3 regions of the Limnohabitans sp. 2KL-27 genome follow, and region 2 is predicted to be linked to each of the others. Evidence: predicted binding sites of a transcription regulator. Region 2 holds the regulator's gene; each other region holds the start of a gene.
The links. The regulator sigma-54, encoded in region 2, starts transcription at its own class of promoters, with help from an activator protein. The targets are predictions, from matches to a motif close to TGGCANGNAANCTGCTTT.
Positions count from the first base shown of each region.

Region 1: the regulator sigma-54 is predicted to act here: its motif matches at 2,923-2,940, upstream of LHAB_RS10310 (transglutaminase family protein).
Region 3: the regulator sigma-54 is predicted to act here: its motif matches at 4,517-4,534, upstream of glnA (type I glutamate--ammonia ligase).

Region 1 is NZ_CXOP01000002.1:1,551,544-1,558,469, reverse strand. It holds gene LHAB_RS10320 (circularly permuted type 2 ATP-grasp protein) at 1-5, opposite strand, end outside; gene LHAB_RS10315 (DNA internalization-related competence protein ComEC/Rec2) at 62-2,677, opposite strand; gene LHAB_RS10310 (transglutaminase family protein) at 3,000-6,410, shown strand; gene LHAB_RS10305 (circularly permuted type 2 ATP-grasp protein) at 6,495-6,926, shown strand, end outside.
Region 2 is NZ_CXOP01000002.1:31,575-38,500, reverse strand. It holds gene LHAB_RS02810 (PIN domain-containing protein) at 1-132, opposite strand, end outside; gene LHAB_RS02805 (THUMP domain-containing class I SAM-dependent RNA methyltransferase) at 129-1,454, opposite strand; gene LHAB_RS02800 (RNA polymerase factor sigma-54) at 1,465-3,006, opposite strand; gene lptB (LPS export ABC transporter ATP-binding protein) at 3,044-3,802, opposite strand; gene lptA (lipopolysaccharide transport periplasmic protein LptA) at 3,799-4,428, opposite strand; gene LHAB_RS02785 (thiol:disulfide interchange protein DsbA/DsbL) at 4,581-5,255, opposite strand; gene LHAB_RS02780 (SPOR domain-containing protein) at 5,286-5,936, opposite strand; gene argS (arginine--tRNA ligase) at 5,948-6,926, opposite strand, start outside.
Region 3 is NZ_CXOP01000002.1:2,267,748-2,274,673, forward strand. It holds gene ntrC (nitrogen regulation protein NR(I)) at 1-1,368, opposite strand, end outside; gene glnL (nitrogen regulation protein NR(II)) at 1,404-2,468, opposite strand; gene LHAB_RS13795 (hypothetical protein) at 2,465-3,049, opposite strand; gene glnA (type I glutamate--ammonia ligase) at 3,056-4,471, opposite strand; gene LHAB_RS13805 (competence/damage-inducible protein A) at 4,706-5,521, opposite strand; gene LHAB_RS13810 (EI24 domain-containing protein) at 5,548-6,471, opposite strand; gene LHAB_RS13815 (sterol desaturase family protein) at 6,544-6,926, opposite strand, start outside.

The DNA of each region.
Region 1 (6,926 bases), 1.5 Mb from region 2:
CGCATGGCTCTTCACTCCTGACAACACATTAGCAAGATGTATACCCACATTTAAAGGTGACTCATGGCCTCTGAACGTGGTGCCAATAGCGTTGGCGCTGTTGCCGCTCGCAGTGCACTTGGCCGGGTGTGTCGCTGCGCCAGGTGGCTGCGCCGCAACGGCTGGACTCGACCAGCGCGATGGCCTCCGCCCGGTAGCGGGCCACCACTTCGGGGGCGGGGTGGCCAAAACGGTTGCGGTAACCGGCTTGGACCAGCGCCAGCCTGGGCTGCAGGGCTTGCAAAAACGGCAGGCTCGACGAAGTCTTGCTGCCGTGGTGCGGCACGAGCAACACATCGACCGGAGCCAGTTGGGACCGGATCAAGGCCTGCTCCTGGGCGATCTCGATGTCTCCCGCCAGCAAGGCCGATGTCTGCGCCGTGCTGATGCGCAAAACGCAACTGACTTCATTGGGCTTGGGAGCACGGGCGAGCGGACCCAAAGAGGCCACCGGGTGCAACACCTCAAAGCGCACCCCGTCCCACACCCAGGCTTGCCCGGCCTCGCATCGCGTCCACCCCGGGCGCAGGGCGTGCAAGGCGTGCTCATCCTCCAGCGAAGACCACAGCGCTGCCTGCGGCTGCATGGCCAGCACCGCCGCCGCGCCCCCGGTGTGATCGCTATCACGGTGGCTGAGCACCAGGGTGTTGATGCGCTCGCCCATCTGCGCGAGCAAAGGCACCAGCACCCGGTGTCCGGCATCGCTCTCTGCCGAATACCGGGGCCCCGCGTCGTACAGCAGGCTGTGCGAGGCGGTGCGCACCAGGACCGCATTGCCCTGCCCCACATCGGCCGCCAACAACTCGAAATTGCCGGGCGCGGGGCGAGGGGGAGACCAAAACAGCACCGGCCACAGCAGCGGCAGACACAGGAGTTTCCAGGACAGTGGCAGTCGCAGCACCAAACCGACAGCCCCCACCAAGGCCAGCAAAGCCAGGCCCCAAGGCGGCATGGCGCTCGACCAAGTGGCCATCGGCCAGCCTGCCAGCCAGCCCAGTACCACCTGCAAAGGCTGCAAAGCCCAGGCCGCCGCGTCCCACGCCCCGGGCACCCCCACGCCCAGCATGGCCAGTGGCGTGACCACCAGCGTCACCCAGGGAATGGCCAGCAAATTGGCCAGCAAGCCCACCAGAGACACCTGCCCAAAAAACAACAGCGTCAAGGGGGCCAGAGCCAAGGTCACCGTGGCCTGCTCGCGCAGCAAAGCCAGCCACTTGGCCGCCAGCGTGCGCCCCCATTGCCGACACCCACCCACCTGCGCCCATGCACCCCAAAGGTGCTCGCGGGGCGTCGGCCCGGTCGCCGCACGCCATGTTGGTGCGTCTGGTGCATCCCTTTGTGGTGCACTTGCGTTCGGACCGATCGCACCCCAAGCGGCAGGCGCAGAGGCCATCAACACCCCCACGGCCACAAAGCTCAGCCAAAACCCGGGCTGCAGCAAAGCCCACGGGTCCCGGCCCAGCACCACAGCACAGGCCGCCAACCACACCAGTGCCCCATGCCACTGGCGCACCGACAGGCGCAGCACCAACACCACCCCCAGCATGAGCAAGGTGCGCTGCGCGGGCACGCCCCAGCCGCTGAACAACGCGTACAAAGTGGCCAGCACCAGGCCCGACCACGCCCCCACATGGACGGCAGGCCAACGCAAAGCACCGTCAAACCCCCACAGGGCCGAACGCCGCCACAACCAACCCACGACAGCCGCGGCCAGCCAGGCGAACATGGTCACATGCAGGCCCGAAATGCTCATCAGGTGCGACACGCCCGTGGCCCTGAACACGTCCCAGTCGCTGCGCTCGATGGCCGCCTGATCGCCCGTGACCAAGGCGGCGACCACGCCCGCCCGCCGGGCGGCATCGGCATCGCTGCCCGGTGGAGACAACTGGGTCAACAAACGGTCTCGCACCGATTGCCGCCAGGCCTCGATGGGGTGCGACCAGGTGCCGCCCAAGCGCTGCGGGGCCGGGTCTTTGGCGCGGTTGCGCACATCACCCGTGGCCCGAATGCCCTGCTCCCACAGCCACAGCTCGTAGTCAAAACCGCGCGGGTTCAGATGGCCGTGCGGCGCTTTCAGGCGCACACGCAAGCGCCAGCGCTCCCCGGCCTTGACAGGCTCGGGCAAGGGCGAGAGGTTCCAGCCGCTGTCGTGCGTGCCCTCTTGACCGTACCAGCCCAGGATCACCTGCGCGGGCACATCGGCACCAACCTGCAAAGGCTGGCGAGCCCCTGAAACGTCCGGCCACCAAGCCTGCTCGATGCGAAAACGAAAGCGCCAGCCCAGCCCTTGCCGCTGGGGCATGGCCTGCACCACGCCCACCACGTCCAGATCTCGGCCCTCCAGCGCCGGGTCGATGGTGTGGGCCCTTGTCCAGGCGTGCAAGCCGGTCACGCCAAAGGCCGCTGCCGAGCACAGCAGACACCCCATCACCCACCTGGCCCAGACAGCGTTTGGGCGATCTGTCGGCTCGTCGCGTGTCCTCCCGTGCAGCAGCCAGGCCATGCCCACCACCCCAAGCAAAACCCCACCATACGCCACCACGGGCCACAAAGCTGATTGTTGCAACTGCAACGCCACACCCAAACACCAGGCCATCAGGCCCACGCCCAGACCACGCGCCCAGACCAAGGACATCATGGGGCGCTCCACAGGACGCTGGCGCGCGCCCTCAAGGGCACGCACAAGCGCCGTTTCCTGGTCAGCCCCTCTTGCCCAAGGACTGGCCCTGCCCCCTTGGCCCGCTGGGCCAATGCACCGCATTGTTTCATCGCAGCCTCCCTGATTGGCTGTTTTTTTGTGTCGCGCACGCTGGCGCTCTGTGCATGGGGCTGCGCAGAACCGCACCGAAAACGGAGCGTTAACGCAGCGTCGAGAGCCCCTCCTGGCGCGTGTCTTGCTTGTTTGTAATTGCCCAAGCTGCATTTGTCATGCGTGCAGCCCCTGTTGCGCTCAACGAGATATGTCGATACAAGTCGCCCTGCACCACGTCACCCACTACACCTACGACCGTCCCGTGCAGCTCGGCCCCCAAGTCATACGCCTTCGCCCGGCCCCGCACAGCCGAAGCCGCATCCTGAGCTACAGCCTCCAGGTCGAACCCGCAGAGCACTTCATCAACTGGCAACAAGACGCTTTTGCCAACTACCAGGCGCGCTTGGTTTTCCCGGAAAAAACCACCGCCTTCAAAGTGACCGTAGACGTGGTCACCGAGATGGCGGTGTTCAACCCCTTTGACTTCTTTTTGGAGCCCTCGGCTGAAGAGGTGCCCTTCAAATACTCGGACATGGTGAAAGAGGAGTTGCAGTCCTACCTGGTCAAAGACGCCAAAACACCGCTGTTCAAGAAATACCTGGCCAGCTTGGACCGCCAGCGCCAGCGCACCATCGATTTTTTGGTGCAGATCAACCAACGCTTGCACCAGGACATCCGCTACACCATCCGCATGGCGCCGGGGGTGCAAACACCCGAAGAAACACTCACCCTGAAAAGCGGCTCCTGCCGCGACACCGCTTGGCTCTTGGTGCAACTGTTTCGGCACATGAACATCGCCGCCCGTTTTGTCTCGGGCTATTTGATCCAGCTGGCCCCGGACGTCAAATCACTCGACGGCCCCAGCGGCACCGAAGTCGACTTCACCGACCTGCACGCCTGGTGCGAGGTGTATCTACCCGGCGCGGGCTGGGTGGGCCTGGACCCGACCTCGGGCCTCTTGGCTGGCGAGGGCCACATCCCGCTGGCCTGCACACCCCAGCCTTCAGCGGCAGCGCCCATTGAAGGCCTGATGGACGAGGCCGAAGTTGAGTTCAGCCACACCATGGAGGTCACCCGCATCCACGAGTCGCCTCGCGTGACCAAGCCCTACAGCGATCCGCAGTGGGCAGACGTGCTCAAGCTGGGTGAGCAGGTGGATGCGCAACTGCTGGCGCAAGACGTGCGCCTGACCATGGGCGGCGAGCCCACCTTCGTGTCCACCCTTGACCGCGAGGGTGCGGAGTGGAACACCGACGCCGTGGGTCCCACCAAACGGGGCCTGGCCACCGAACTGGTGCACAAGCTGCGCCAGCAATACGGGCAAAGGGGGTTTTTGCACTTTGGCCAAGGCAAGTGGTACCCGGGTGAGCAGTTGCCGCGTTGGGCGCTCAGCATTTACTGGCGCGCCGACGGCACGCCCTGCTGCCAAGACCCGGCGGTGTTTGCCGACGAACGCGCACCCAGCGCCTACACCCATGCCGACGCATTGCGCTTCATGCAAGCCCTCACGCTGCAGCTGGGTCTGTCCAGCGACACTGTCCTGCCTGGCTACGAGGACACCTGGTATTACCTCTGGCGCGAGCGCCGCTTGCCCGTGAACGTGGACCCCTTCGACGCCCGGCTGGACGACGAAATGGAACGCAACCGCTTGCGTCGGATCTTCAGCCAGGGGCTGGACGCCGCAGTGGGCTATGTGCTGCCGCTGCAAGCCATCGATCCGCCTGAGGGTGTGAACCCCGTGCCGTCAGGCACGCAGTGGCAGACCGGCCGCTGGTTTGTACGCGAAGAACGCATGTATTTGATGCCCGGCGACTCACCCATGGGCTGGCGCTTGCCGCTGGACTCGCTGCCTTGGGCGGCGCCCACCGAGCGCTGGCACATGATCGAGCAAGACCCCTTTTCGCCGCATCTCGCGCCACGCAGCGCCTTGCCCGCCCCAGCCCCAGTGACGATGCAGACCCGCCATGCCTCGGCGCCAGCTGCATCGGTCACGCCTGAAAAATTCAAGTCCGACCCGTCCGTGGTGCGCACCGCCTTGTGCGTGGAAGTGCGCGACCCGCAACGGGCCAACGGGCCCAAGGCCGAAGCCCAGGCCCTGGCCAAGGCAGACGCATCCGGCATCCTCTACGTCTTCATGCCCCCGCTGGCGCGACTGGAAGACTATCTGAGCCTGGTCAGTGCGGTTGAAACCACAGCCAAAACACTGGGCGTCCGAATCGTCTTGGAAGGCTACCCGCCGCCGCGCGACCCGCGCCTCAAACTGCTGCAGGTCACGCCCGACCCCGGCGTGATCGAAGTCAACATCCACCCGGCCCACAACTGGACCGAGTTGGTCTCGCACACAGAGTTCCTGTACAAAGCCGCCTTCGAGACGCGTTTGTCCGCTGAAAAGTTCATGACCGATGGCCGCCACACCGGCACGGGCGGCGGTAACCACATGGTCATGGGCGGTGCCACGCCTGGCGACAGCCCGTTTTTGCGCCGCCCCGAATTGCTGGCCAGCCTGATCCTGTATTGGCACAACCATCCGAGCTTGAGCTATTTGTTCAGCGGCATGTTCATCGGCCCCACCAGCCAGGCCCCGCGTGTGGACGAAGCGCGCAACGACCAGGTCTATGAGCTGGAAATTGCGCTGCGCGAAATCTCCCGCCACCGCAAAAAATACGGCACAGACATGGCCCCTTGGGTGGTCGACCGCACCCTGCGCAACATTTTGATCGATGTGACCGGCAACACGCACCGCAGCGAGTTCTGCATCGACAAAATGTACTCGCCCGACAGCAGCACCGGGCGACTGGGACTGCTCGAACTGCGGGCCTTTGAGATGCCGCCGCACGAGCGCATGAGCATCGTGCAACAGTTGCTGTTGCGGGCCTTGGTGGCGCGCTTCTGGGACGCGCCGTATGCAGCGCCCGTGACGCGCTGGGGCACCGAGCTGCACGACCGCTTCATGCTGCCACACTGGTTGCAAAAGGACTTTGACGATGTGCTGACCGAGTTGGGCGATGCGGGCTTTCACTTCGACCCCAGCTGGTTTGCGCCGCATTTTGAATTCCGGTTTCCATTGCTTGGCCAAGTCCAGGTCGATGGCGCGGTGCTCACCCTGCGCAATGCGCTCGAGCCGTGGCATGTCATGGGCGAGGAAAATGGCGCAGGCGGCACGGCCCGCTATGTGGACTCGTCAATCGAGCGCATCGAGGTGCATGTCAGCGGCATCAACCCCGCACGCCACACCGTGACCGTGAATGGCACCCCCCTGCCTTTGCAACCCACGGGGGTGGTGGGCGAGTACGTGGCCAGCGTGCGCTACAAGGCGTGGAACCCGCCCTCGTCGCTGCACCCGAGCATTGGCGTGCACGCGCCGCTCACGGTGGACCTGGTAGACACCTGGATGAAGCGCTCGCTGGGAGGTTGCCAGTACCACGTGGTGCACCCCGGGGGCCGCAACTACGACAGTTTCCCGGTCAACGCCTACGAAGCCGAGAGCCGCCGCCTGGCCCGCTTTTTCCGCATGGGGCACACGCCCGGCGCCATGAAACAGTTGCCAACCCTGCGACCCAACGCCCTGCTGCACGCCAGTCCTGAGTTTCCGTACACGCTGGATTTGAGACGGGTATGAATGCCCATCGACTGGATCACCCCTGCGGGGGCTCGCTCCCACGAAGACCCATGAGTTCGCTCCAATTCCAGCGACAATGCTTTGATGAATGAGCCCTCACCGCAACAGGACCGCGCACCTGAAGCCCAAGCCATGAAATGGCTGTCGCTTGAGCAAGATCGCGCCCCTGCAGGGCACTGGGATGAACTGCGGGGTGAAGTCGCACCCTCTGCAGCGTCACAGCAAGCAGCCATAACGGCAAAGACCACCCCCTCGATCAGCGGGCCATGGCAATCCTTCATCGAGCCTCTGGCGTCGGAACCCCCAGGACAACGGTCAGATCTGAACACCCGCATGGCCAACTTGCAGCGGCAGGTGCGCGACAACGGCATCACCTACAACGTCTATGCCAGCGCCGACCAGCCGCAGCGCCCTTGGTCACTCGACCTGTTCCCGCTCATGCTCGGTCACAGCGACTGGCAACAGATCGAGGCAGGCATGATGCAACGCATGCAGCTGCTCGAGCGCATCATGGCC
Region 2 (6,926 bases):
ATCTATGCTGCCGCTCTCCACGCGGGTGCGCAGTGCTTCGGCCTGGGGTTCGTCAAACACCCACAGGTCGAGCAAGATGTTGGTGTCCAGCACATGGCGCTCCAGGGTGCTCACAGGCGCACTCACACTCATGGGGCAGGCGTTCCAGTATCCCCTGCTTTGTCTGCAGAGGCGTCTGTTGGTGTGCGCTTCAAGCTGCCTTTGATCATGTCAAAGCGGAACAAGCGGCATTCGATGGGGCCGTTCCACATGGGCACGCGGCGCGATTCTTTCAGGCGCATTTTGCTGGGCAGCTTCAGGTCGGGCGTGAGCATCCAGGCGCTCCAGCCGCTGTAGTTTTTCTTCCAGTGGCTGGCCAGTTGGGCAAAGAAGTCGACGCTGTCGTCGCCGTCTTGGGTCTGGGCGGTTTCGCGGTGGTGGCTTGGGGCGGCGGCGCGGGAACTGGCACGAGCATCCGAAAGGGCACCCGGCTGGAAGTTGTCACGCCCGCGCCCGGCCACACCGGCAGCGGCAATGCGCTCGCCATAAGGCGGGTTGAGCAGCATGACGCCGGGGGTCTCGCTGGGGGGCATGCGTTGCAGGGCGTCGCCACCCCGGAACTCGATCACGCCCGACACGCCTGCGCGTTCGGCGTTGCGCTCGGCAAAGTCGACCATGCGAAAGGCCACATCGCTGCCAAAGATCGGCGCGGTGGGTTCGTGTTCGTGGTCGCGGGCTTCTTCGATCAGGCCTTGCCAAACGTGGTTCTGGAAGGGCAGCAGTTTTTCGAAGCCAAAGCGGCGCTGCAAACCGGGCGCGATGCCACAGGCGATTTGCGCTGCTTCGATCGGGATGGTGCCGCTGCCGCAGCACGGGTCGTAAAGGGGGACGGTGGCGTCCCAACCGCTGGCCGCGATCATGGCGGCGGCCAGGGTTTCCTTCAGGGGCGCATCGCCCTTGTCGGTGCGCCAACCGCGCTTGAACAGGGGCTCGCCCGAGGTGTCGATGTACAGCGTGAGGGTTTCGGGTGTGAGGTGGGCGTAGATGCGCACATCGGGCCGTGCTGTGTCCACGCTGGGGCGCTCACCGCGTTTGGCGCGAAAACGGTCGGCCACAGCGTCTTTGATTTTGAGGGCCGCAAAGTTCAGGCTGGTCAGCGGGCTGTGCTGCGCGGTGATGTCGATCTTGAAGGTTTGCTTGGGGGTGAACCAGATTTCCCAGGCCACTTCGCTGGCGGCGTGGTACAGGTCGTTCTCGTTGCGGTAGTCGGTCACCGACAGCTGCACCAGCACACGCTGGGTGAGGCGGCTGTGCAGGTTGATGCGCATGGCATCGCGCCAGGAAGCGCGTGCCATCACGCCGCCGCGGCCGGTCATCAGGTCGTGGCCCGTGAGGCCCGTGATGGCGTGCACTTCGTCGGCCAGGAAGCCCTCGACGCCCGCGGCGCAGGGCATGAACAGGTTCAATGAATTCACTCAGATGCTCTCAAAGGGTTTTGCGCAGGTTCGCAGGGGCGATCTTCAGGGCTTCGCGGTATTTGGCCACGGTGCGGCGTGCGCAGTCGATGCCTTGCTCTTTCAGCATTTCAGACAGCTGGTTGTCCGACAGCGGTTTGGCGGGTTTTTCGGCCGCCACAAACTGTTTGATGAGCGCGCGCACGGCGGTGCTGGATGCAGCGCTGCCGCTGTCGGTGCCCAGGCCTGAGCCAAAGAAATACTTCAGCTCAAAGGTGCCTTGTGGCGTGGACATGTATTTGGCCGTGGTCACGCGGCTGATGGTGGACTCGTGCATGCCCAGCTCGTCGGCGATCTCGCGCAGCACCAAGGGGCGCATGGCCAGCTCGCCGTGCGTCAAGAAGTTTTTTTGCCGCTCCACGATGGCGGTGGACACGCGCAAGATGGTGTCAAAGCGCTGCTGGATGTTCTTGATGAACCAGCGCGCCTCTTGCAGGCGCTGCTGCAGGCCGGCATGGTTGTCGCCCTTGCCGCCGCGCAGGGCGTTGGCATAGATGTCGTGCACGCGCAGTTTGGGCATCACGTCCGGGTTGAGCTGGATGCGGAATTTGGGCGTGGCCGTCTTGCTGGTGTTCACCACCAGCACATCGGGAATGATGATGTTTTGCTCGGCCTGCACAAAGGGGCGGCCGGGCTTGGGTTCGAGTCGGGCGATGAAAGGGATGGCGACTTTGACCACGGCTTCGCTCAGACCGCAGGCCACGGCCAAACGCTTGTAGTCGCGCTTGGCCAACATCTCGAGAGGCTGGGCGCAAATGGCCAGTGCGGCCTGGGCGACTTCGTCATCGGGCGAGTCTTGCAGCCAAGCCTTGATCTGGATGCGCAGGCACTCGGCCAAGTCGCGTGCGCCGACACCCACGGGTTCGAGCGATTGCAGCAAACCCAGCGCTACGGTGAAGCGGTGCACCAGTTCGTCGAGCTGCTCGTAGTCATCGCTGCCCGCAAGACCTGCGGCCAGCTCGGGCAGGGTGTCGGTCAGGTAGCCGTCGTCGTTGAGCGATTCGATCAAAAAGCGCAAGGCGGCGCGGTCCACTTCGGACAAGCGCAGCGACAAGGCCTGGCGGTGCAAAAAGTCGGTCAGGGACCCGCTGCCGCGCGCCAGATCGATGGCGTCGGCGGTTTCTTCGCCGTTGTTTTGGCGCGGTGTGGCGTCGCCGCCCCATTCGCTGTCGTCGGGGCGCATGTCCACGCTGCCATCGCCGTCCCAGCTTTCGGCCACATCGGTCACGGCTTCGTCGCGGGTTTCGCTGGCGTTGTCTTCGCTGCTGCTGGACGTGCTGGCGCTTTCGCTTACCCGGTCGCCCAGGCTGACGTGGGTGTCGGCCTGCTCCAGGCCAAAGGCCTCGGCAGGGGATTCTTCTTCGGCACGTTCCAAAAAGGGGTTGTCGTCCAGCATCTGGTCGACTTCTTGGGACAGCTCCAGGGTAGACAGCTGGAGCAGGCGAATCGATTGTTGCAGCTGGGGCGTGAGCGCCAGGTGCTGGGACATGCGAAGCGACAGGCCTGGCTTCATGGCTGCGCTTTCAAGTCGAGAACAGAGTGGGTGTTCATCACATCCTGAAGTGTTCGCCCAAGTACACCCGGCGCACATCGGCGTTGGTCACGATCTCGTCGGGCGTACCTTCAGCCAGCACGCGGCCTTCGCTGATGATGTAGGCGTGGTCGCAAATGCCCAGCGTCTCGCGCACGTTGTGGTCGGTGATGAGCACGCCAATGCCGCGCTGCTTGAGGAAGGCGATGATGCGCTGGATCTCGATCACGGCGATGGGGTCGATGCCTGCAAATGGCTCGTCCAAAAGGATGAAGCGCGGGTCGGTGGCCAAGGCGCGAGCAATCTCGACCCGGCGGCGTTCACCCCCCGACAGCGCCACCGCAGGCGAGTCGCGCAGGTGGTCGACCCGCAAATCGCCCAGCAATTCGGTCAGGCGTTTTTCGATGTCGGCTGACGACAAACCTTGGCCCTGGTCGTTGGTTTGCAGCTCCAAAATGGCACGCACGTTCTCGGCCACCGTGAGCTTGCGGAAGATGGACGCTTCTTGCGGCAGGTAGGACAAGCCCATGCGCGAGCGCTTGTGGATGGGCATGCGGGTGACGTCTTGGCCGTCGATCAGGATTTGCCCGCCATCGGCCCGCACCAAGCCCACGATCATGTAAAACGAGGTGGTTTTGCCAGCGCCGTTGGGGCCGAGCAGGCCAACGACCTCGCCCTTGTCCACTTGCACCGACACGTCATGCACCACTTTGCGGCTGCCATAGGCTTTTTGCAGGTGGTGGGCTTCTAGGCGGCTGGTGACCACAGGCTCGCTCATGGTTTCTTGCCCTCACCGGTGCCGGGGCTGACCCGCAGGGCCGGTATGTTGGCTGTGGGTGCAACTGGCGTGGTGGCGGGGTTGGTTTTTCGGGGGGTGAGCACGGCCCGCACGCGTTGGTCGCGGGGGTCTGTGGCTTTGGCACCCGGGGCGGGGCGGTCCACGGTCATCACCTCGGTGGTGTTGTTGAACACGATTTTCTGGCCGTTGATCTGATCGGCCAGCACCGTGCCACGCAAAATCCGCACTTCGGCCCGCTGGATCAAGGTCACGACGTCGGCTTGGCTGTCGTAGATGGCCATTTCGCCCTCACCTTCGGTGAATTCGTCCACGCCTTCACGCTTTTGCCGAAAGAACACCCGCTCATTGGGGGCAGCCCAGACGTGGGCGATTTGTTGGCCTTCTTTGTCTTGCTGCACTTCCATGCGTGCACCGCGCAGCACCATGGTGCCTTTGAGGGCCACCACCTGACCCGTGAAGATGGTGAGCAATTTGTTCTCGTCATGGCGCATGGCATCGGCCTCAATGCGCATGGGTTTGTCCCTGTCGGCTTTCTCGGCCCAGGCAGGCATGCTGAACAAGCTCAACCCTGAGGCGAGGAGGCCAATGACGCGAAGGGTTTTCATTGAGGGCATGAATCTTGCTGAGAACAGATTTTGATTGTAGGCGCAAGCCAGGCTGTATCGGCATCGGCGGGCGGCTTGTGGCGTAAAAAAACCCGCACAGACCTGGGTCTGGCGGGTTGGCTCCAAAGCCGACCCCTGTTGGGGTGGAGGTCTCAGCTTTGTTTTTTGGCGGCGGCTGTGTTGCCGGAGCCGCTGCGCGACTGGGCGATCAGGGATTCAGCGACTTTCAAAGCCCGGTCCATGCTGCCAGCCAGCGTGCCATCGATGTAGTAACGCCCAGCCACGCCCAGTGAGGGCACCCCTTCCACCTTGAAGTCGTTTTGCAGTTGCACCGCCCGCTTTTGCTTGGCGGCCACACCAAAGGATTTGTAGACCTCGTTGAATTTCGCTTTGTCCACGCCCTGCTTTTCGGCCCAGGCCAAAACGCTGGCATCGGTGTTGAGCATCAACTTCTCGACATGGATGGCGGCAAACACCTTGGGGTGCAGCGTTTCCATCAGGTTCATGGCTTCGATCGTGAAAAACAGACGTTGCTGGGGGGCAAAGTCGTCGCGGAAAGACACGGGAATCCTGCGCACCAGCACGTCTTTCGGTGCGTTTTTGGCCCATTGGGCAAAGCTGGGCTCAAAAGCATTGCAATGCGGGCAGCTGTACCAGAAAAATTCGATGACTTCGATTTTGCCTGCACCGGCCTCAGTGGCCACGGGGCGCTCCAGTGTCAAAAAGTCTTTGCCGGACTTGAACAGGGCCGCTTGGGCCCAGGCCAAAGGGGTGCTCAGCCAAGCGCTGGCAGTGAGCAAAGCGGAAGAGAAGAGGCGGCGTTTCATGGTCGTGCTCCAAATGAGGGGGGTTCGGGTTCAGCGTTGAACTCGAACCAAGGTGTTGTCAATGCCGCTGCCTTCAAGGCGGCTGCGGATGCGTTCTGCGGCGGCTTTGTCTGCAAAGGGCCCCAAGCGTACGCGATACACGGTGCGTCCGGCTTGATCCCGCTCAGAAACCTTGGCATCCAGCCCCATTAAGGCCAGTTTGGCTTTTTGGGCGTCGGCATCGTTGCTGGTCCGGTAGGCGCCCACCTGGATCACATAGTCAAAGGGGTCGGCGGCGTTGGCTGGCGCAGCGGGGGTGCTCAGCCCTGATTTGGTCTTGGCCAAATCGCCCAACGGATCGGCGGTGACGGCCGGAAGTAGTTCGGCTTTGGGCGCTTCGGGGGCGGTTTTGCCCACCAGACCTGGGGCGGTTTTGTCGGTGCCTGCGTCGGGTGCGGGTGCTGCGGGTGCGGCCGGGGCCTCAGCCGGTGGTTTGGGTTGGAACACGCTGTTCGGGTTCCAGTCCTTGTTTTTTTCGGTTTCTTGCGCGTCCTGGTCGTTGGTGCGGGGCTGGTTCTTGTTGGAGAACGGCGTGGGCACCTTGGTCACATAAATGGCCACGGCCAAGGCCACGCCCAGACCCAGCACCAAGCCAATGATGAAACCCAAAAAAGTACCGCCGCGTTGGCTGTGGAGTTGCATGAGCCGTCCCTTTACATTTTTTGTGGGGCTGACACGCCCAACACATGAAGGCCGTTGCGCAGCACCTGTGCGGTGGCCGCGACCAGCGCCAAACGCGCCTTTTTGACCGCTTCGTCGTCCACCAAAATGCGCTCGGCGTCGTAGTAGCTGTGGTAGAGCGACGCCAGGTCGCGCAGGTAAAACGTCACGTCGTGCGGCGCAAAGTCGGTGGCGGCAGACGTCAGCATCTCAGGGTATTTGGCCAGGGCCAGCATCAGCGCGTGGGCTTGCGGGCTTTGCAGCGGCGACAGATCGGCTTGGGCCAGCGAAGTCACATCACCCCCATACTTGTCTTTCCATGCGGCCAGCACCGAGCAAATGCGGGCATGGGCGTATTGCACGTAATACACCGGGTTGTCGTTGTTTTGCGCCAGGGCCAGGTCGATGTCGAAGATGTATTCGGTGTCGGGCTTGCGCGACAGCAAGAAGAAACGCACCGCGTCCTTGCTGGTCCATTCGATCAGGTCGCGCAGCGTGACGTAGCTTCCTGCCCGCTTGGAGATCTTGACCTCCTCGCCGCCACGCATCACGCGCACCATGGTGTGCAACACGTAGTCGGGGTAGCCCTCGGGGATGCCGACATTGGCCGCTTGCAAACCTGCGCGCACGCGGGCGATGGTGCCGTGGTGGTCGGTGCCCTGGATGTTCACCACGCGCGTGAAGCCACGCTCCCACTTGCTGATGTGGTACGCCACGTCGGGCACAAAGTAAGTGTAGGTGCCGTCGCCCTTGCGCATGACGCGGTCTTTGTCGTCGCCGTAATCGGTGGATTGGAGCCACAGCGCGCCGTCTTGCTCATAGGTCTTGCCCGCGTCTTTGAGCTTTTGCACCGCCGCATCGACCTTGCCGCTGGTGTACAGGCTCGACTCCAGGTAGTAGTTGTCAAAGCGCACGTCAAAGGCCTTGAGGTCCAGGTCCTGTTCGTGGCGAAGGTAGGCCACGGCAAATTGG
Region 3 (6,926 bases), 2.2 Mb from region 2:
TGCGTGGAGCAAGGCCAGGGCCTCTTGTTCCAGGTCAAGCTCCCAGCCCATGGTGGCCGTGTGGGTGGGTGTGTCTGAGCCTGCTGCCACCGAACCCAAAGTTTGCTGCAGCCCTGCCCCACCGTGCTCACTGGGATGAGCTGGGGTATCGGGCGCTGCAAGGCTGGCCACGAAGGCCGTTGGATCGGCCGGTACGCCGCCCAGAGTGGCCTGCACTTCGGGTGGCAAGTCCTTGACTTCAATCACCTGGGCAGGGGCCATCACGGTCAGCCAATGGCAAATGTTTTCGAGCTGCCGAACATTGCCCGGAAACTGGAACTGGCCCAGACGGTCGAGCGCCGCATCTGAAATGCGCTTGGGCTCCACACCCAGTTGCTGGGCACTGCGCTGCAAAAAGTGGCGGGCCAAAGCGGGCACGTCTTCGCGCCGCTCACGCAGTGCGGGCAAACGCAGGCGGATCACATTCAGGCGGTGGTACAGGTCTTCGCGGAACACGCCCTCTTTGACGCGCTGCTCCAGGTCTTGGTGGGTGGCGGCGATCACGCGCACATTGGCTTTGACGGCACTGTGGCCGCCCACCCGGTAGAAGTTGCCGTCTGACAACACCCGCAGCAAGCGGGTTTGCAAATCAAACGGCATGTCACCGATTTCGTCCAGGAACAGCGTGCCACCATCGGCCTGCTCAAAGCGGCCCCGGCGCGAGGCTTGCGCGCCCGTGAAGGCACCGCGCTCGTGGCCGAACAATTCACTCTCGAGCAGGTCTTTGGGAATGGCCGCCGTGTTGATGGCCACAAAAGGCTGGTTGGCACGCGGCGAGTGTTTGTGCAGCGCATGCGCCACCAGCTCTTTGCCGGAACCCGACTCGCCCGTGATGAGCACCGTGACATGGCTTTGTGCCAAGCGGCCGATGCCGCGAAACACGTCTTGCATGGCGGGCGCTTGGCCCAGCATTTCGGGTGCATCGGCCATTTTTTCTTCGGCCACGTCCTCGCGCTGGCTCTCGCCCACAGCGCGGCGGATGAGTTCCACCGCTTTGGGTAAATCAAAGGGTTTGGGCAAATATTCAAATGCGCCGCTGGAGAAGGCCGATACGGCGCTGTCCAGATCGGAAAAGGCGGTCATGATGATGACCGGCAAGCCGGGCATGCGCTGTTTGATGGCGGCGAGCAAATCCAGACCCGAGCCGCCGGGCATGCGGATGTCGCTCACCAGCACCTGGGGGCCGTCGCTTTCGCCTTCCGCCTCCAGCGCCTTCAGCACCTCCCGTGGGTTGGTGAAGCTGCGGGTGGGCAGTCCTTCGCGCAGCAGTGCTTTTTCGAGCACAAAGCGGATGGATTGGTCATCGTCTACGATCCAGATCGGCTTCATCAACGTGGCGCTTTCTGTGGGCACTCTTGTGTGCATTAAGGCAACGGAATCAATATCTTGAAGTCCGTACGACCGGGCTCGCTGTCACATTCGATCATGCCGTGGTGTTGCTGCACAAAGGTTTGCGCCAATGTCAGCCCCAGGCCAGAGCCGCCTTCGCGCCCCGAAATCAACGGGAAGAAAATGCGGTCCTTGATCGAGTCTGGAACACCAGGCCCGTTGTCCATCACATGCAATTCCAATGCCAGGCGATAACGCTGTTTGCCAAACGTGACTTGCCTCAAGATTCGGCTCTTGAGGGTGATCTGCGCGTCGCCTTGGGCTATGCGCTCTTGCAAGGCCTGCGCCGCGTTGTGTGAGATGTTGAGCACCGCCTGGATGAGCTGCTCGCGGTCGCCACGGAACTCGGGGATCGAAATGTCGTAGTCGCGCACCACCTTGAGACCCTTGGGAAACTCGGCCAGGATCAGGGCCCTGACGCGCTCGCACACTTCGTGAATGTTGACATCACCCACCACATGCGGCCTGCGGTGTGGGGCCAGCAGCCGATCCACCAAGGTCTGCAGCCGATCGGCTTCATGGATGATGACCTGCGTGTATTCGGTCAACTCTTTGTTGTCCAGTTCCATCTCCAGCAACTGGGCCGAGCCACGGATGCCGCCCAAGGGGTTCTTGATCTCGTGCGCCAGGTTACGGATCAGCTCCTTGTTGGCTTGGGCCTGCTCCGACAAGCGCTCTTCACGCTCTTGGCGGGTTTGCTGCTCGACGGGCAGCAACTCCACAATCACCTCATCGGGCTGGTCCGAGGGTGCCACGATCACATGCACGGGCAAGCTGTCCTCATGGTGCAGTCGGCGCAACTGGGCTTCGTAACGCAGCGCGGCAAACTCGTTCGATTGGGCCCCGGCCAGGGCCATGATCAAGGGCTGTGGGTCCACAAAATAGTCGGGCAAATGCGTGTCGTACAGGGTCCGCCGGGACAGGCCCAAAGCATCTTCCAGCGCCGCATTGACGAAACGCACCCGACCTTGACCTTGCATGACGGCCACGGGCGTGGCCAACAAGTCAAAAGCCTGGAATCTTGAAACGGGTGTGCTCATGGCTTGGCGGCTTTCATGGGTGCAGGGCGTCTCGCCAACTCGCGCTGCAGGCTGTCGATGTCACGCTCAGTCCGGTCAATGGCGGCTTTGAGCGAGGCCACACGTTCTTGGTATTGGAGGGGCGCGGTCTGTTCGCTGGCCGACCTGAGCGGCGCGCCCTGGTTGAAGCTCAGCAGCAAGGCTTGGTGTTGCTTTTGAACCCGCTCAAGCTCCTGGGCCAGAATGGTGCGCGCCTGAACATCTCTTTCGCCCTGGCGGTCGATGACCGTGCGTGAGGGCTCCGCTTTGGTGCTCGTCTCATCGGGCATCGGGTCAGCAGGTATCACCGCCACTGGCGCAGGCTGGGTGCGCAAGCCGGTGATGACCGTGACGGCCTGCTCAGACAGACGCTCGCAGCGGGTCAGGTCTTTGGGCGCATTGGTGTATTCCTGCCCACAGCGGTAAATGACCTCCTGGGCCCAACCGCTCACACACCAAAGTCCAGCGCACAGCAGCAACACATGCCGAGAAAGAGACACAAAAAAAGGACGGCCGAGGCCGTCCTTGATGGTGATTGCACGGGGATGTGCAATGCGCCGCATGGCTGATTACAGCGAGTAGTACATGTCGTATTCGACCGGCGACACTTCGACGCGACTGCGGTTGACTTCCAGCATCTTCAAGTCGATGTAGGCATCGATCCACGAGTCGGTGAACACGCCGCCCTTGGTCAAGAAGGCGCGGTCTGCGTTCAGCGCATCCAAAGCTTGGTCCAAGCTGGAGCAAACGGTGGGCACCAACTTGTCTTCTTCTGGCGGCAGGTGGTACAGGTCCTTGGTCGCGGCTTCGCCGGGGTGGATCTTGTTTTCGATACCGTCCAAGCCTGCCATCAACAAGGCCGCGAAGCCGAGGTAAGGGTTGCACAATGGATCAGGGAAGCGGGCTTCCACGCGGCGGCCCTTGTCGGAGGCGACGTTGGGGATGCGGATCGAAGCGGAGCGGTTCTTGGCCGAGTAAGCCAATTTCACTGGGGCTTCGTAGTGAGGAACCAAACGCTTGTAGCTGTTGGTGCCGGGGTTGGTGATCGCATTCAGGGCACGGGCGTGCTTGATGATGCCGCCAATGTAGTACAGGGCGAATTCAGACAAACCAGCGTAGCCGTTGCCAGCGAACAGGTTCTTGCCGTCTTTCCAAATGGACTGGTGCACGTGCATGCCGGAACCGTTGTCACCAGCGTAAGGCTTGGGCATGAAGGTGGCGGTCTTGCCGTAAGCGTTGGCCACGTTGTGGATCACGTACTTTTGCAGCAGTGTCCAGTCGGCGCGCTCGACCAATGTGGAGAACTTGGTGCCGATTTCGCATTGACCCGCGCCAGCCACTTCGTGGTGGTGCACTTCGACCGGGATGCCCACGGATTCGAGGATCAACGACATTTCGCTGCGCATGTCGTGTGTGCTGTCAACGGGAGGCACTGGGAAGTAGCCACCCTTGACGCGGTTGCGGTGGCCGCTGTTGCCATTGTCCATCTTGGTGCCGCTGTTCCAAGGCGCTTCGGCTTCGTCGATGGCGTAGAAGGTGTTGTTCGGCTCGGTGCTCCAGCGCACGTCATCGAACAAGAAGAATTCTGGCTCGGGACCGAAGTAGGCGGTGTCGCCCAGGCCCGATTGCTTGAGGTAAGTTTCGGCGCGCTTGGCGATCGAACGTGGGTCACGTTCGTAGGCCTTGCCGTCGGTGGGCTCGATCACGTCGCAGATCATGACCAAGGTGACTTCTTCGAAGAAGGGGTCGATGATGGCGCTGTTGGGATCGGGGATCAACAACATGTCCGACGCTTCGATGCCCTTCCAGCCAGCGATGGAAGAACCGTCAAACGCTTGACCGTCTTCGAACTTGCTCTCATCAAACTGCGACACGGGCGCAGTGATGTGCTGCCATTTGCCACGGGTATCGGTGAAACGGAAGTCAACGAACTTGACTTCGTTCTCTTTCACCATCTTCATCACGTCTGCGACGGTCTTGGCCATCAAATTCTCCTGAATGGAAAGGGGTTAAAAAGCTTGCTCACAGGTCTTGCAGTTTTTGTGCCAACTTGAGGCCCAAAACTGCATTTGAACAACCCCAGATTGTGCCTTGCGGGTGACCGGTTGGGCATTCAAGCCGGATAAAAAAGAGTGACCGACAGGCTTTGCGGACCTGCAACGACAGCCTTTAAATGCACTTTTATGGTGCAATTTTGCACCATTTTAGTGAATATCTAATCAACGCACCAATTCGGGGCCGTATTCCAATGAAAAAGCGGTCAGGCCCTGGCGCAGGTCCAAGTAGGCCCGTTCGGCATCGGCCGGCTCGCCTTTGACGCCCAGCTCAATGTGTCGGCCCCACTGCGGATGGTCAACGCTGGGCAAGCTGAACACCTTGACGCCAGGGTGGGCGGCTTCGATGGATTCCATCAAGGGGGTCAGGGTGGCCTCCATCGCCCCCAAGACGATCACCGACTTTTCGATGTAGGCGTTGCGCCGGAAATGGGCGCTGTAGTGGGTGTCCAGCACCGATTCGATCATCGGCCAAGCCATGACAGGAAAGCCGGGCACAAAGTGCACCGCGCCGCCGCCCGGGCCTGTGCAGCTGAACCCGGGAATCTTGTTGTAGGGGTTGCGGATGATGGCCGACCCTTCGGGAAACACCCCCATGTTCAGGCGGTGGATGTTGTCTGGTCGCTGCGGCTCATAAGCCACGCCTTGCTCCTTGGCGGTGTCCTGCATGCGCTCTTGAATCAGGTGCTTGGCCTCGGGGTGCAGGGCCAGCGGCAAGCCCAACGCCTGGCCAGCGCATTGGCGCGTGTGGTCGTCCGGCGTCGCCCCAATGCCGCCACAGCTGAACACCACGTCGGCCGAGGCAAAGGCCCGCTGCAAAGTGGCGGTGATGCGCTCGGGCGAGTCGCCCACGTACTCGGCCCAGCCCAAGCTCAGACCGCGCGCATTCATCAACTCGATGACTTTGGGCATGTGCTTGTCCTGGCGCTTGCCGGACATGATTTCGTCGCCAATGATGATCAGGCCAAAGGTAGGGGTCATGGTGGTCGTGAAAAAAGAACAGGGGTTCAGAGGCTGGGGCTTGGCTGGACATCGGTCACGCTGTCGGCTTTGTCATCCGGGTCTGGGCCCAGTCGGGCCGTGGCATGGGGCGACGCTGGCACCGCGGGCAGCACGTCATCAACGGCTGCGCGTTGCGGTTCATGGCGCAGCGCCTGCAAAGCCGTCAGCGCGAAGTGGGCAAACCACAGCGAAGAAAACGCAAACACCAAGGTGTAAATCCAGATGGCCACAGGCACCAAAATCACAAACGCCGCAGCAAACACGGCCCCTGAAGCCCACACCAGGCTGGGTGCAGCGCCCATGAGGCCCGTGACCACGCCCATGCTCAAAAAGCTCATGCGGTGACGGGCCATGAGGCTGTGGCGCTCTTCGGCGCTGGCGAACTCGGCCAACACGTCAAAGGCCATGACGCGGTAGGTGAGCCACCCCCAGATCAGTGCCGGCAGCACCATGGCCAAGGGCGGCACCAACCACATGGGCAAGGTCAGCAGCAAGGCGCCCAGCGCCAGCAACAAGGACAACAAAGTCCACCACAGGCTCCGCGCCAAGCTGCCACCGTGTTTGCGCTGCAAGCCCGCAAAGCGGCGCTCAGCCACCAACCGGGTCAGGGAAGGGGTCATCAGGAAGGACACCGCCAACAACGACGCCACCACCACCAAGGGTGTGACCGAAAAAATCACGAGCAATGGGGCCACCACCGTCTTCAGGTCAGGCAAGCCGATGCCCTCCAGCCAACGCCACACGATCGCCAACCAGCTGGAGGCGTCCAGCCAGCCCCGCACCCAAGTGACGGCGACGTCCCAATACAGATAGCCCAGCAACCAGGACAGGGCCACGATCAGCACCAGCGGCAAAAACGACAAGCCGATCACCCGGGGGTAGAGGCAATACATCGCCGCGCGCCAAAAGGAATCGATCAAGAGTTTCATGGGTGAAAGCTTAACAGTTGAATGCGGCCCAAGCGCCAGACCCATGCCCGGTCTGCAGACTCGAGAGCAGGCTCAGCTGCGGCCCAGCAGTCGACGCAAACCCTGACGCTGTTGGGCCCAAAAGCCTGCGCCATAGTCGCGCCCCTGCTCCACTTGGTCACGCACGCCCGTAGGGTCAAAGCGCAGCTGAAAATCGGCGGTGCCAAACAACATGTCCCACCAGGGCAACAACACCCCGAAGTTGCAGCCACCGAGCACGGTACGGCCCTGCGATTGGGACTCGTGGCCAATGCCTATGCTGTGGTGCCTGCGGTGAAAACGCGGGCTGACCCACAGGCGCTCTCCCCAACGGCCAAACCAGATGCGCACATTGGCATGCTGGAAGTTTTCGCTCAACTGGCTCAACGCCACCAGCGCCACAAATTGCCCTGGCCCAACACCAATCAGCACGGCCA